One region of the Bradyrhizobium sp. CCBAU 45389 genome, then DNA from elsewhere that is predicted to be linked to it. Evidence: riboswitches for the same ligand, from Rfam matches in the RefSeq annotation. Region 1 holds a riboswitch; the other holds the start of a gene.

Region 1 (7,940 bases):
CCGAGGCCGAGCGTGCCGCCGAGCACGATCTGCCAGGCCGCGGAGTTGAGGATCAGGAACGACGGCAGCTTCATGTTGCCGGTGCCGCGCAGGATGCCCGCCATGGTGTTGAGCAGCCAGGGCAGCACGGCGCCGCCGAAGAACACCTGCGTGTAGGCGATCGCATGCGTCAGCACATCGCCGCGGCCGCCGAGCATTTCGAGCACCGTGGGGCCATAGATCAACATGCCCAGCATGAAGACGAGACCGAAGCTGATGCCGATCAGCAGCGCATGCGCGGCGAGCGTGCCGGCGCGCTCGCGATCGCCGGCGCCGAGCGCGCGTGCGATGGCTGAAGCAACCGCGCCGCCCATAGCGCCGCCCGACATCGTCATGGTCAGGATCACTGTCGGAAACACCAGCGCCATCGCGGCCAGCGCCTCGACGCCGAGCCGGCCGATATAGGAGGTCTCCGCGATCACGGTACAGGTGCCGGCCGACAGCGCGATCACGTTCGGCCAGGCGAGTCCGAGCAGCGTGCGCAGGATCGGCCCGTCGGTCAGCGCGCTCCGCACGGGACGCGGCGGCGGCGGCAGCGGGCGCTCTTGCTCATCGACCGGGATCTCGGCGATGTCGGACATGTCCTCTCCCGGACGCAGGCGCCATTTGCGGCGCGGCAATCATTTGGTGTGCCAATGGCTTCGTTCGCGCGAAAGGCGCGGCAGGGGCTTGTTAGCACGGCGATTGCCGATTCCTCCTGCGCCTGATGCAGGCGTGCCCTGCGGCAGCGCATTCCAACGGGTGGAATTAGCCGATCGTCCAGACCAGCGGCGGGCGGCCGCCCGCGCTCGGACGCATCTGCACGCCGATGTGTCGGCCGCAACCTGCGGCGAGCCCTTCGAACAATCCCTCCAGCACCTTGGCACAGGCGCGGTGATAGTCGGCGACGTCGTCCATCAGCTTCCAGCTCTGCTGGCGGAGCTCGAACCCGCCTTCGGACTGCGCCATCTCGGCTGCGTCATCCTGCGCGGCGAACAGCGCGTTGAGGAACGATGCGAACTCGCATGCGCCGCCGCGGGTCATCGACAGCGCCGCTGCAACCTCGTCGAAATATTGCATCCCGATCAGCTTGCCGGTGAGGCGCAGCAGATAGCCGGCATCCTCCGGGCCGAACAGCTGCACCATCACGGGCGCGGCGGTGCGGACATATTCCATCGCGTAGTTGCGATAGGCTTTTTCCAGCCGCGGCTTCGGCCAGCTCGCGACCGGCAATGCCGGCGCGGTCGCAGCGTCGAACATCGGCGCCTCCAGATGCCGCGCGAACACGAGGCGCTGATCGAGCTCAAGCGGGTGGCCGTACTGGTGATAGTAACCTTCGAGCCCGTCCTGGCCGTCGACGCTCTGCTTGGTGCAGACGAAGCCGAGGCGGAGATCGCCGAGGGCTGCGCCGTTGTTGGCGTGCCAGCCGCGCAGCATCGCGCGCGAGACCTCGCCCGGCACGCCGCAGATCGCGGTACCCTTCCAGATCCAGCGCGGCGGCGGATAGCGGATCCAGGCTTTGCGGTCGCTCTCGTACATGCACTCGACATGCACGCCGCCGATCCAGTTGGAGAGATAGTGATATTGCGCTGCAGCCACCGCCGGCGGCAGATGGTCGATGCCGAGCTTCTTGAGCCCTGGCAGGAAGCGCTCCTGCTGCTGGCGGCGGAACACGCGAAAGACGAATTCGGCCGCATCCGCCGTGCCGCGGCGCGTGACGACGGTGAGGATGAGGCCGGTGAAATAGGCGTGATAGAGATCAGCGACCGCGCGCCAGCGCTTCCATTGGGCTTCCTGCGCGGTGTCCGCTGGCGTGGTCATGTTCACTCCCGATCGTTGTTGCGATCGAGTGTGTCACTGCGTCCGGTGACAGGCAACCTGACCTGCGTGCAAGGGCCCCTGCACGGGGCCCCGGCAATTCCGCATCACGAATTTTGCGCAGGCCTAAAGCGCGATGAGATTGGGACGAATCATCATCGCGCTTTAGGTTATTGTTTGAGCATGATCTTTTCGGAAAACCGCTGCACACTTTTCCGGATCATGCTCTAGCAGCACGCTCGCGCTCGACGCGTTCGGTGACGTCGCGGGCCATCGCCACCGATCCCTGTATTGCGCCATCAATGTCGCGCACCAGCGCGAACGTCATCTCGATGTAGAGCTTGCGGCCGCTCTTGTGCAGCGCGCGGGTCAGCGTCGGCTTACCTGCAAGCTTCATCGTGCCGCTCGCGAGTGCGGCCTCGAAACCCTTCCAGTGCGCGGCGCGGAGATGCTCGGGAATGATCAGATCGAGATTCTGGCCGAGCGCTTCATCGGCGGTGAAGCCGAACAGCGCTGTCGAGGCGCGATTCCACCGCGTGATCGTGCCGGAGCGATCCGAACAGATCAGTGCGTCCGCGACGTCGTTGAGGATGTTTGCGTCGAGTTGGGATTGATCGGTCATCTCGCCACCTCGCCCGAATGTAGCCCGGATGGAGCGAAGCGTAATCCGGGATCGATCCCACAAGCGAGAGAGTCCCGGATTACGCTTGCGCTCCATCCGGGCTACAGGATCGGGCTACACCCGAAAATGCTTCGATAGTTTGAGGCCCTGCGCCTGGTAGTTGGAACCGATGCGCTGGCCGTACATCGCGTCGGGGCGCGCCAGCATCTTTTCATAGACGAGACGGCCGACAATCTGGCCGTGCTCGAGGATGAACGGCACTTCGCGCGAGCGCACCTCCAGCACGGCGCGCGCGCCCTGCCCGCCGGCGCCGGCATAGCCGAAGCCGGGATCGAAGAAGCCGGCATAGTGCACGCGGAATTCGCCGACCAAGGGATCGAACGGCACCATCTCCGCGGCGTAATCAGGCGGCACCTGCACGGCTTCCTTGGAGGCGAGAATGTAGAACTCGCCGGGATCGAGGATCAGGCTGCCGTCGGGACGGGCCGCGATCGGCTCCCAGAAATCTTCCACCGCGTAGCCGGCACGGCGATCGACGTCGACGACGCCGGTGTGGCGCTTGGCGCGATAACCGACGAAGCCATTGGCTTTCTCGCCCGAGAGATCGACGGAGACGGCGACGCCGCCGGAGAGATCGGCATCGTCGATGTCGACGAGACGCTCGGCGGCATGCAAGCCATCGAGCTCGTCGGCGTTGAGGATGGCGTCCCCAGTGCGGAAGCGCACCTGCGACAGGCGCGAGCCCTCGCGCACCAGCACCGGAAACGTCTTCGGGCTGATCTCGGCATAGAGCGGGCCGTGATAGCCGGCGCCGATCATGTCGAAGCGGCGGGTGCCGTCGGCGATGACGCGGGTGAAGACGTCGAGGCGGCCGGTCGAGCTTTTCGGGTTCGCCGCCGCGACGATTTCCGGCGGCAGCGCGAGGCTCTCGAGCAGCGGCACGATGTAGACGCAGTTGGTCTCCAGCACCGCGCCGTCGGCGAGGCTGAACTCGTGCAGCTTCAATTCGTCGATGCGCTCGGCGACGGTGGCGCCGGGGCCGGGCAGGAAGCTGGCGCGGACGCGATAGGCGATGTCGCCGAGGCGCAGGTCGAGGCTCGCCGGCTGGATCTGGCTTTCGACGAAATCGTATGCGGGCAGGATGAGACCTGCCTCCGCCATCGCCGCGATCATGCGGTCGGGCAGGATACCATTGGCGTCGGCGGCGATCGAAAAGCTCAACCGGGGGTCCTCATCAGGGGTCAAACGCATCCGGACATGCAGGAAATACTAGCCTTTTACGGCTATCCGATGGACGCCTTGACGGAAAGGCCATTGCGGAATATGAGCATCACTTATCCCGTGGTGATTTGAGCCGGCCGGCTTGCAGCCACGTTAAATAAGTCGCTAAACAGGCCGGGGACCTCTGTGATCCCGGCCCGTGGTTTTGTCCAGGCCGGTTTTTTTGTGACCGTTTTCGACGAAACGGTCATGTCGGAGGGTCCTATGTCGAAGTCGCCTGCTGCTTACCGCCCCGAAACCCGCCTGGTCCATTCCGGCACCCTGCGCTCGCAATATGGCGAGACGTCGGAGGCGCTGTTCCTGACGCAGGGCTATGTCTACAACAGCGCCGAGGAGTGCGAGGCGCGGTTCAAGGGCGAGGACCCCGGCTTTATCTATTCGCGTTATTCGAACCCGACCATTGCGATGTTCGAGCGCCGCATGATCGAGCTCGAAGGCGCCGAAGCCGCCCGCTCGGCGGCAACCGGCATGGCCGCGGTGACGACCGCGATCCTGGCGCCGCTGAAAGCCGGCGATCACGTGGTCGCCTCGCGCGCCCTGTTCGGCTCGTGCCTCTACGTGATTCAGGATCTGCTCCCGCGCTACGGCATCGAGACCACGCTGGTGGACGGGCTCGATCTCGACCAGTGGCAGCGCGCGCTGAGGCCCAACACCAAGACGTTCTTCCTGGAGAGCCCGACCAATCCGACGCTCGATGTGCTCGACATCCCCTTCATTGCCGAGATCGCGCACAGCGGCGGCGCGCGGCTCGTGGTCGACAACGTGTTCGCGACGCCGATCTGGCAGAGCCCGCTCGCGCTCGGGGCCGACGTCGTCGTCTACTCCGCGACCAAGCACATCGACGGCCAGGGCCGGTGTCTGGGCGGCATCATCCTGTCCTCGGAAGCCTTCATCTCCGAGCACCTCCACAATTTCATGCGCCAGACCGGCCCCTCGATCTCGCCGTTCAACGCCTGGGTCCTGCTCAAGGGCCTGGAGACGCTGGGCGTGCGCGTGCGCGCGCAGACCGACACCGCCGCGCGTATCGCCGAGGTGCTGGCGAGCCATCCGAAGATATCGCGGCTGGTCTATCCCGGCCGCGCCGATCACCCGCAGGCGGCTCTCGTGAAGAAGCAGATGCGCGGCGGCTCGACGCTGGTCGGCTTCGAGGTGAAGGGCGGCAAGGCGGCGGCGTTCCGCGTGCTCAACGAGCTGAAGCTTGCGAAGATCTCGAACAATCTCGGCGACGCCAAGAGCCTCGTCACGCATCCGGCCACCACGACGCATCAGCGCCTCAAGCCGGAAGACCGCGCCGCGCTCGGCATCAGCGAGGGATTCATCCGCTTCTCGGCGGGGCTGGAGCATGCGGACGATCTGATCGAGGATCTGACGGCGGCGCTGGAGAAGGCGTGAGGCGATCGAGGTCTCGTAGGGTGGGCAAAGCGAAGCGTGCCCACCAATCACGATCTCAATGCCGATAGATAGTGGGCACGGCGCGCGAAGAGCGCGCCTTTGCCCAAGGCACGGCCCGAATGGAGAGATCACCCCACCCCGCTCGCGCTGCGCGCGATCGACCCTCCCCCTCCAGGGGAGGGTAAAGCAGAGCTACATCGGCCGATACGTCCTCACATCCGTCGGCACGTTCACCCCTAGCTTGATCTGGCCGACGGAGCGGATGATGTCGTCACCGAGGAGCTGGGCGAAGCAGGCATAGCCCCAATCGTTCATGTGCAGGCCGTCGGCGATGACGAAGCTCTCGACCGGGATCGATTGGTTCTCGTGCCAGTCGCGCATCACCTCGAAACGCGGGAAGATACCGACGTGGCGCAGCTCGGCGACCTTGCCGAGCAGCTTGACCATCTTGCCGGCGCTCTCCTTGCGCTGGTTGACGGCCGGCGAATATTGCGGATCGACCAGCACGATGTCGGCGCCGCCAGCGGCCTGGATGTGGGAGATGCCCTCCTCGACCAGTTTTGCGGTGTCGCCGGGATCGAGATTGCGCAGCACGGCGTTGGTGCCGACCTGCCAGATCACCATGTCCGGATGCACGTCGATCACCTGCGTCTGAAGACGCTTCATCATCTCGGGCGCGTCCTCGCCGCCGACGCCGGCATTGACGACGGTGATGTCGGCGCTCGGATAGTGCCGGCGCAGCTGCGCGGCGAGACGGTTCGGATAGTTGAAATCGGGGGAGCTCGCACCATAGCCGGCGGTCGACGACGAGCCGAACGCGACGATCACGACGGGCTTGCCGGCGACGAGCTTGGCGGCGACATGCGGCAGCGAGCCCATCGTCTTCGAGCCGCCCTTCGGCGGCAGGCAGGGCACGCGACTGAAGATGTCGCCGGCGGACTTCGCGACCTGCTTCACCTTGTCGATGGCGCGCGCGGTGATGCCGCGCTGCTCGGGGGACGTCACGGCGACCGTGGTCTGGGCGGGCGATGCGGGAGCGGGATTAGCGGTTTGCGCCGGCGCTTGCGTCGCCGGCGCGGCTTGCACCTGCGCGCGCGACTGCGACATCGGCGTCAGCAACAGCAGCGCTGCCGCTGCTGATACAGCCAGCCGTGCCGCCGGGAAAAAAGGGCAAAAAGAACTCATTAACGCTAGACCTCAATTTTGCTGCTGGGCCGGCCCCAGATGGGCTGCGTCAAACACGAATTGTGCCAACGCCCGGCCAAGGCAATCATGGACCTGTTTCGCCAGCTCTGGCCCGCGGGACGGGCTGAACAGGTCGAACTGACCCTGATCATTCCACTGCCGCATGATCGCGAAACGGTCGAATAGCGGGATGTCGTGCTCCTGCGCCACCACCCGCATATTGTCGAGATAGGGCGGCACCGAGATCATGGTCTCTGTGCGCGGGCTGTACTGCAAGTTCATCAACACGACGTCAGCCCCTGCATTTTGCAGCGCGGCAACCCCTTCGGTCACAGCGCCGCGAAAATCGTCGGGATCGATGGCTCGGATAGCATCCACGGTCCCGGTCTGCCAGATGACCAAAGTAGGCCTTTTTGCTTCCATCAGCTTAACGAAGGTGGCGGCCGCCTCCTCTGCCGTTTTCTTGCTCTGTATTTCTACGGAGACGTGCACGGCCTCCGAAGGCGGCAGCTTGTCCTTCAGGATGGCCTGCATGCGCGCCGGATAGGACGCATCCTCCGAGGCCGGAATCGCGGTTGAGCGGCTGCCGATGACCAGGATTTCAAGCGGCTTGCCCGCCTTGACGGCATCGGCGACCTTGGGAAGCTGGCTTTCACTGGTGAGCAGATAGGACGGCAATTCGCAGGCCGCGGGCACGGTCGCAGCGGCAGGCGCAGCATCGCCCGCGCGCGCCTGGGGCGCGGCGAGGCCACCGCATAGCAGGATCAGGCTCAGGAGAACCCTCGCCTTCATCAGCCCCCTCCCGCCAGATCGGCGTTGCCGACGGCGTTTTTGGTTTTCGCACCGCTTTTGTCAGCCACGCGCTTGTACCACGAAATCACCCATGCAACGCCCCACATGATCAGGATTCCGGAGAGACTAATCAGCGCATGCATGGCGGCGCCGCCGGAGACCTCGGCCAGGATGAAATGGCCGGCGAAGGCGAGGAAGACGCCGAGGCAGAATATCTCTAGGGAATGCTGGCCGCACAGGATCAGCGGCCGCAGCCACGGCGATTTCAGGCCCGGCCAGTCCCGCGGCAGGAAGCGCACGGTGAGCGCGGCCAGCGCCAGGAAATGGGTGAAGCGCAGAACGTCGAGATCGGTCTTGTCGATCGGATACATCCACTGCTCGAGCCGCTTCGGCATCAGATGGGACAGCTGCGGCAGATACCAGGTCAGCGTCACGTAGAACGCCGCCACGATATAGGCGATCGCGATCCACATCGTTACCGGGGACGCTAAAATACGCGACATGCGCCGCGCACCTCCGAGCGCACACCATGCACCGAAGACGAAAAGCAATTGCCAGGCCAGCGGATTGAAGGCCCAGAAGCCGTTCGGATAGGCGGAGAAGTAGAGGTCGTATTCCCAGGTCACCGCGTAGAGCAAGACGGAAAGGCCGAGCGTGACGTCGGGCTTCCATTTCATCGACCACAGGATCACGGGCAGCGCCAGCATCAACACGATGTACAGCGGCAGCACGTCCATGTTGACGGGACGGAAGCGCAGCAGCAGCGCCTGCACGATGGTGACGTCGGGCTGCTTGAGGAAGTCCATGATCCCCATCTCTTCGGTGTAGAGCG
Region 2 (7,940 bases), on a different contig from region 1:
GAGACCGCCGCAGATGCCTGGCGCGCGCAGGAGGCCAAGTCCGGCCGCATCTATGATTGCGCCAAGCGCTCGATCGCGGGCTTCCCGTTCCGCTTCGAGGTCCAATGTTCCGGCGCCAGCGTCGCCCTGGTCTCGCAGAATGCTAGCAAGACGCCGTTCACGGCCAGGCTCGACAACATCCTGGTCGTCGCCCAGGTCTATGATCCCAAGCTCGTGATCGCAGAGTTCTCGGCACCGGCGACACTGGTCGACGGGGTCACGCAGAACACCTTCGTGGTCAACTGGAGCAAGGGCCGCAGCAGCGTGTTCGGCCTGCCCGCCGTGCCGGAGCGCGCCTCCCTCGTGTTCGACGATCCCAGCATCAACCGCGTTGATGGCCCGGTGCAGGTGCCGCTCGCGCGCGCAAAACAGGTCGAACTGCATGGCCGCCTCGCGGACGGTTCGCCGGCGGATCATCCCGTGATCGAGACCGTGCTCCACGTCGCGCAAGGCAGTATCCAGGGCGTTCATCCCTTGCTCGCCGAGCCGTTCGAGGCCGACACGCGCGCCAAGATCACCGGCCTTTCCGACCTCACGCCAAAGCCCTGGCCGCAGCGCTTCCGCGAGATCCAGGCCGCGGGCGGCCATATCGAGATCGTGCAGTCGCGGATCCAGCAGGGCGAGATGATAGCGGTCGCGGCCGGCACGCTCGGCCTGTCGGCCAATGGCCGACTCGATGGCGAGCTGCAGATGACGGTGACCGGCCTCGAGCGCGTGATCCCGGCGCTCGGCATCGAGAAGCTGCTGGAAGAGGGCGTGCCGCAGGCAACGCTGGATCGCGTCGCGCCCGGCGTGAAGTCGCAGGACCTCAACAATCTCTTTGGTGCGCTCGACCGCGCTGTTCCCGGCCTCGGCAAGGTCATCAAGCAGAACGCCAACGCCGGCGTTGCGGCCGGCATCAACTCGATCGGCACCGAGAGCACGCTCGAGGGCAAGAAGGCGCGCAGCTTCCCGCTGAAGTTCGTCGACGGCGCGGTGCTGCTCGGACCGGTGAAGGTCGGCCAGATCCCGCCGCTATATTGATTGATGTGTCGTCATTCCGGGGCGATGCGTAGCATCGAACCCGGAATCCATTTCACCCCGTGCGCTGTGGCCCAATGGATTCCGGGCTCGCCCTTCGGGCGCCCCGGAATGACAGGAGCTACGGCTTCTTCTCGAGCTGCCCGTGCTGGCGGCCGAAATCGGCTGCCGCCGAATCCTGGCCGATCTCGACGATGCCGCGGCGGATGGCACGGGTGCGGGTGAAGTGATCGAACAGCGCCTCGCCGTCGCCGCGGCGGATCGCGCGCGTCAGCTTGGCGAGATCCTCGGTGAAGGTGCCGAGCATCTCCAGCACCGCTTCCTTGTTGGCAAGGAATACGTCGCGCCACATCGTCGGATCGGAGGCCGCGATGCGGGTGAAGTCGCGGAAGCCGCCGGCGGAGAACTTGATCACCTCGGACTCCGTCACCTGCGCCAGCTCGTCGGCGGTACCGACGATGGTGTAGGCGATCAGATGCGGCAGATGGCTGGTGATCGCGAGCACCAGATCATGGTGATCCGGCGTCATCACCTCGACCTTGGCGCCCATCGCCGCCCAGAAGGCGCGCAAGTGAGCGACGGCCTCCGTGTCGGTGCCCTCCGGCGGCGTCAGGATGCACCAGCGGTTGATGAAGAGCTCGGCGAAGCCGGAATCGGGGCCCGAATGCTCGGTGCCCGCGACCGGATGCGCCGGCACGAAATGGACCGTCTTCGGCAGGTGCGGTGCCATGTCCCTGACGATGGCGCCCTTCACCGAGCCGACGTCGGAGATGATCGCGCCGGGCTTCAGATGCGGCGCGATCTCCTGCGCCACCGGTCCGTAGGCCCCGACGGGAATGCAGAGGATGACGAGGTCGGCGTCCTTCACCGCTTCCGCATTGGTCGCCACCACCTGGTCGACAATGCCGAGCTCGATCACCCGCGCGCGCGTCTTCTCCGAGCGCGCGGTGGTGACGATCTCGGAAGCCAGGCCCTGGAGCTTCGCAGCGCGCGCGATCGAGCCGCCGATCAGGCCGAAGCCGATCAGGGCGACGCGCTGGAAGTGCGGGTTCACGCTCATTTGCCGGCCACGAAGTCGCGCAAGGCATCGACGACGAGGCGGTTGGCCTCTTCAGTGCCGATGGTCATGCGCAGGGAATGCGGCAGGCCGTAATTCTTCAGCGCGCGCAGCACGAGGCCGCGTTTGGTGAGGAAGGCGTCGGCATCGTCTGAGGTCCTGCCCTTGTCGGTCGGGAAGTGGATCAGCACGAAATTGGCAACGCTCGGCGTCACCTTCAGGCCGAGCCTGGTGATCTCCTCGGTGAGCCAGTTGCGCCAGGTTTCGGTGAACTGCTTCGACATCGCCTGATGCGCGGTGTCCTCGATCGCGGCGACCGCGGCATACATCGCCGGCGTCGACACGTTGAAGGGACCGCGGATACGGTTGACCGCGTCGATGATGTGCTCAGGCCCGAACATCCAGCCGATGCGCAGCGCGGCAAGGCCGTGGATCTTGGAGAAGGTGTGCGTCACCACCGTGTTCTCGGTGGTGGCGACGAGCTCGATCCCCATCTCGTAATCGTTGCGCGAGACGTAGTCGCAATAGGCGGCATCCAGCACCAGCAGCACGTGCGAGGGCAGGCCGGCGCGCAGCCGCTTGACCTCGTCGAACGGGATGTAGGTGCCGGTCGGATTGTTGGGGTTGGCGAGCCAGACCAGCTTCGTCTTCGGCGTCACCGCCTTCAGGATGGCGTCGACGTTGCAGGTGAGGTTGGTTTCCTCCGCGATCACGTTTTTGGCGGCGACCGCCATGGTCGCTATCGGATAGACCAGGAAGCCGTGGGTGGTGGAGATCGCCTCGTCGCCCTGGCCGAGATAGGTGTGGGCGAGCAGGTTGAGGATCTCGTCCGAACCCGCGCCGCAGATGATGCGGTTCGGATCGAGCCCGAACGAACGGCCGATCGCTTCGCGCAGCACGCGCGAGGTGCCCTCCGGATAGTCTTCCAGATGATCCGCCACATTCTTGAAGGCTTCGATCGCCTTGGGCGAGGGCCCGAACGGCGTCTCGTTGGCCGAGAGCTTGAACACCTTGCGGCCCGGCTCCGGCACCGGGGTCTTGCCGGGCGTGTAGGGCGCAATATCGAGAATGCCGGGGTTCGGCACGGGGCGGGACATCTTCAACTCCGGATAGGCTTTAGGCGGTACGCGATTTACGATTTCGACCCGGTCGGGGCCACCGTATAGCGCGTTGCGTGGCTGCCGACGAGGGCCGTGGAGCGCACCGAGGCCCCCGCTTCGATCAGGGCAGCCCTGATCTTGTCGATGCTGGTGTCGCTCGTGACCGAGACCAGCAGCGCCGCGCCGTCGAAGGCGGTATCGGGCACCGCCACGATGTCGGCAAGCGGCGACAGCGCCCGCGCGACCTCGGCGTTCCACCCGGAGACCCGCACGCTGAAGGTCTCGACCTCCGTCACCACGGCGCTGTCGGCGACGCGTGAGATCGCGAACACGGGCAGTGACGCCGGATGGTCGGCGCGCTCGACGAAGGGCATGCGCGCGATGATCTTCGGCGCGCCTTGTGCTTCCAATTCCAGCCACCACGGCGTGCGGCTGGACGTTGCCGAGACCAGCGCCAGGTCGCCCTTGGATTTCGCCACCGCCTCGACCGCGGCCTGCGCGCTGAAATGCGCGACGTAGGGCACCGTGAAGCCGAAATGGAAGCGCACGGAATCGCGCATCGCGGGCTCGCTCACCGAGATGTCGGCATGCACGGAGAACGGCGCCTGCACATAGGTGAAGGTCGAGATGATGACGCGCCAGATGCTCTCGACGGTGTCGAGCGGCAGGATGCCGCGATGACGCTGCACGATCTCGCGCATCATGGAGGCCTCGCGCGCGGGGCGGAACGCCGAGCCGACCTCCTGGGTCTGCTTCACCTGGATCAGGCGGTCGATGATGTCGCCGCGCTGCATCAGCAGGCGATGCATGCCCTCGTCGATCGCATCGATTTCCTTGCGCAATTCCTGCAATGATGGTGGCGCGGGCGGACGTTGGGACATATCTGACAGGACTGTTGAGAGGCGTTCCAATGCGGGCCAGCCGAGCCGGTCCGCTGCGATCGATGTCTTGATTAGGCAGTCAGGGCCGCGAAAGCAAAGAGAAATGACGGCCCTTTCGGCTGACGCGCCAGGGGACGAATTTGGCTCATCCGGGCCGCGACTTGACGAAAACCGTCCAAGCCGGTAGGTTTTTGCCTGTTCCGTGGTCATTTGAGCCGGCCGGCTTGCAGCCACGTTAAAAAACTCGCTAAACAGGCCGGGGACGCTTCCGATCCCGGCCGAACCTATCGTTCAGGCCGGGTTTTTCATGGCCTGATGTCAATGCGGTCTGAAGTCCGATCGCAAACGAGGTCGATGGTCAGATGGTTGGCGTCAAGTCGATTCCGAGCCCCGCGATCAGTGCCGACGATCGGTCGCACGAAGTGGATCATCCGAGCTCGCTCATCGCGCATTTCGGCACCGAGCAGCCGTTGCCGCTCGATTGCGGCGTCGATCTCGCCCCGTTCCAGATCGCCTACCAGACCTATGGTGAGCTCAACGCCGATCGCTCCAACGCGATCCTGATCTGTCATGCGCTGACCGGCGACCAGCACGTCGCCAATGTGCATCCCGTCACCGGCAAGCCCGGCTGGTGGGAGACCCTGGTCGGCCCGGGCCGGCCGCTCGATCCCGACAGGTACTTCATCATCTGCTCCAACGTGATCGGCGGCTGCATGGGCTCGACCGGGCCCGCCTCGATCAATCCCGCCACCGGCAAGGTGTGGGGGCTGGAATTCCCCGTCATCACCATTCCGGACATGGTGCGCGCGCAGGCGATGCTGATCGACCGGCTCGGCATCGACACGCTGTTTGCCGTGGTCGGTGGCTCGATGGGCGGCATGCAGGTGCTGCAATGGACTGCGGCCTATCCCGAGCGCGTGTTCTCCGCGCTGGCGATCGCCTGCTCGACGCGGCATTCGGCGCAGAACATCGCGTTCCACGAGCTCGGCCGCCAGGCCGTGATGGCCGATCCCGACTGGCACAACGGCGGCTATGCCGACCGCGGCATCCATCCGCATCGCGGCCTCGCGGTGGCGCGGATGGCGGCGCACATCACCTATCTCTCCGACGCCGCGCTGCACCGGAAGTTCGGCCGGCGCATGCAGGATCGCGAGCTGCCGACCTTCTCGTTCGACGCCGACTTCCAGGTCGAGTCCTATCTGCGCTACCAGGGTTCGTCCTTCGTCGAGCGCTTCGACGCCAACGCCTATCTCTATCTGACGCGCGCGATGGACTATTTCGACATCGCCGCCGACCATGACGGCGTGCTGGCGAAGGCGTTCGCCGGCATCCAGACCCGTTTCTGCGTCGTCTCCTTCACCAGCGACTGGCTGTTTCCGACCTCGGAATCGCGCGCGCTGGTGCATGCGCTGAACGCCTCGAGCGCGCGGGTGTCGTTTGCCGAGATCGAGACCGATCGCGGCCACGACGCCTTCCTGCTCGACGTGCCTGAGTTTTTCGACATCTCCCGCGCCTTCCTGCAATCGGCCGGCAAGGCGCGCGGACTGAATGGCGGGGGTAGCTAGGATGTCGGTGCAGGAAGTGCTGCCGCTGGGCGGCGTTGCGGCCGGGCAGTCCGGCCAGGCTCGCGCCGACCATCTGCTGATGGCCGAGATGGTCAAGCCGGGCTCGAAAGTGCTCGACGTCGGCTGCGGCGACGGCGACCTGCTTCAGCTGCTCGAGGCCCGCGGCATCGACGGCCGCGGCATCGAGCTGTCGCGCGAGGGCGTCAACCGCTGCGTCGCCAAGGGCCTCGCGGTGGTGCAGGGCGACGCCGACACCGACCTCGTCAACTATCCCGATGATGCCTTCGACTACGTGATCCTGTCGCAGACGCTGCAGGCGACGCGGCAGCCGAAGGTCGTGCTGGAGAATCTGCTGCGCATCGGCCGCCGCGCCATCGTGTCGTTCCCGAATTTCGGCTTCTGGAAGATGCGACTGCAGCTCCTGATCGGCGGCCACATGCCGCGCACGGAGAACCTGCCCGCGACCTGGTACGACACCGCCAATATCCACTTCTGCACCATCAAGGATTTCGTCGAGCTCTGCGACGCGATCAACGTCAAGATGGAGCGCTCGGTGGCGCTCGATCTCTATGGCCGCCCGGTCCCGCTGAACCTGCCCTGGTGGGTGTGGAACATGTTCGGCGAGCAGGGCGTGTTTCTGCTGAGCCGGGGTGAGGGGAAGTAGTTTCCCGTAGCCCGGATGGAGCGGAGCGCAATCCGGGGCAGGTCGCACCGCGCTCGAGAATCCCGGATTACGCTAGCGCTCCATCCGGGCTACGAGACGGAGCGTTTGGCGGCGCCTTCGCTCTAATGCGCCGCCAGCGACCTGGGATCACGCACCGGCCAGCGGCCGGCTTCCACCAGCGTCACGAACCGCTCCACGCTCGCGTTGAACAGCGCGGGCTCCTCGAGATTGAGCACGTGGCCCGATTTCGGAAACATCGCGAGCCCTGCGGCCGGCAGATGCTTCTTCAGGAACAGGCTGGCTCCGACGCAAGGATCGTCCTCGTCGCCGCAGATGATCAGCGCGGGCGTGGATGCCTTCCTGATCGCATCCGTCAGCGTGTAGATCGAGGGACGGCCGCCCTGGAAGCCGCGCATCGTGTTGGCCGACCCCTTCGCATCGTGCCGCGCCAGCGCGGCATAGAAATCGGCGTGGCCGCGCGGATCCTTCACCAGGAAGGGAATCCGGCTCGGCGCCTCGCGCGTGACCTTGGCGACCTCGGCTGAGCCCAGCGTCTCGAACTGCTCGGCATTGGCGCGGCACTGCTTGCGCCAGGCGTCGAGATTTTCGAGCTCCGAACCGGAGCCGACGCCGGCCAGCGTCATCGACAGCGCGCGATGCGGCGCGTTCAGGCCGATCTGCAGCGAGGAGTAGGCGCCCATCGAGAGGCCTACGAGATGCGCGCGCTCGATCTTGAGATGGTCGAGCACGGCGAGCGCATCGGTGTAGAAATGCGTGTAGGTGTAGACCTCGCCATCAGGCACGTCCGACGGGGTGTAGCCGCGCGCCGAATAGGTGATGCAACGGTGGCCGCGCGAGAAGTAGCGCATCTGCGGCTCCCAATTGCTGTAGTCGGCCGCGAACTCGTGCAGAAAAATAATCGGCGTTCCCTGGCCCACCTCTTCGAAATAGATGCGGACGTCATCCCATGTCGTGGCGTGGGGCATTAACTGTTTCCCTCTCTTCAAGCCGCCTTTTCAGGATCGCAGTTAATGCTGTTGTCTGCAATGCGGCAGCTTCAAACCAGCACCGGCGCAAAATCATCGCAGCTATTCGCCGACGTTGCGTCTTTTTCTCGCCACATCCGGAAGCTTTACGCCCCGGCGGATGTCGGCCACCGCACGGGCCGGCGGGAAAGAGGGGTGTCAACGAAGGATGAAGAATGTTTGAGTTGTTTGCGTTCCGCCTGTCGCGTTGTGTTGTCGCGCTGGCGGTCTTCTTCGCGGCGGTCGCCGCATTCGTTTCTCCGGCCTCGGCACGGCCGCATCATCGTCATAGCGCAGAGCGGCACACTCACGTGCACCACGCCAGACATCATCACTCCCGCCATCATGCACGCAGCTCGCGCTTCGAGCGCAGCGCGGCGCAGTTGCAGGCGGGCGGCTTCGCCGACACCCAGGCCAGCTATGATCCGAACGCCAACAGCGGCGGCATGGGCAATAACGGCATGGCTGCGAGCGGCGGCTTCGGTGGCGGCTCGGGCCTCGTGTCCGAGGCACGCCGTTATCTCGGTGGCAATCCGACCGGGCGCGGCAGCCTGTGGTGCGCGCGCTTCATGAACATGGTGCTGGAGCA

The links. A riboswitch is a leader RNA that binds a small molecule or an ion and turns the genes downstream of it on or off. The one in region 1 is predicted to bind S-adenosylmethionine.
Region 2: it holds a riboswitch for S-adenosylmethionine, as region 1 does, so the genes downstream of both, metX (homoserine O-acetyltransferase MetX) here and XH79_RS08935 (O-succinylhomoserine sulfhydrylase) in region 1, are expected to answer to the same signal.

What each region holds. Positions count from the first base shown of each region.
Region 1 covers NZ_LBIY01000073.1:27,143-35,082, reverse strand. The annotation lists gene XH79_RS08955 (MATE family efflux transporter) at 1-620, opposite strand, end outside; gene XH79_RS08950 (hypothetical protein) at 787-1,839, opposite strand; gene XH79_RS08945 (PAS domain-containing protein) at 2,057-2,458, opposite strand; gene XH79_RS08940 (2'-deoxycytidine 5'-triphosphate deaminase) at 2,573-3,679, opposite strand; SAM riboswitch at 3,790-3,869, shown strand; gene XH79_RS08935 (O-succinylhomoserine sulfhydrylase) at 3,944-5,131, shown strand; gene XH79_RS08930 (SGNH/GDSL hydrolase family protein) at 5,324-6,316, opposite strand; gene XH79_RS08925 (SGNH/GDSL hydrolase family protein) at 6,329-7,108, opposite strand; gene XH79_RS08920 (OpgC domain-containing protein) at 7,108-7,940, opposite strand, start outside.
Region 2 covers NZ_LBIY01000086.1:63,091-71,030, forward strand. The annotation lists gene XH79_RS16315 (DUF2125 domain-containing protein) at 1-1,062, shown strand, start outside; gene XH79_RS16320 (prephenate/arogenate dehydrogenase family protein) at 1,181-2,119, opposite strand; gene XH79_RS16325 (pyridoxal phosphate-dependent aminotransferase) at 2,116-3,213, opposite strand; gene XH79_RS16330 (chorismate mutase) at 3,249-4,097, opposite strand; SAM riboswitch at 4,290-4,369, shown strand; gene metX (homoserine O-acetyltransferase MetX) at 4,460-5,662, shown strand; gene metW (methionine biosynthesis protein MetW) at 5,664-6,326, shown strand; gene XH79_RS16345 (alpha/beta fold hydrolase) at 6,449-7,312, opposite strand; gene XH79_RS16350 (TIGR02594 family protein) at 7,528-7,940, shown strand, end outside.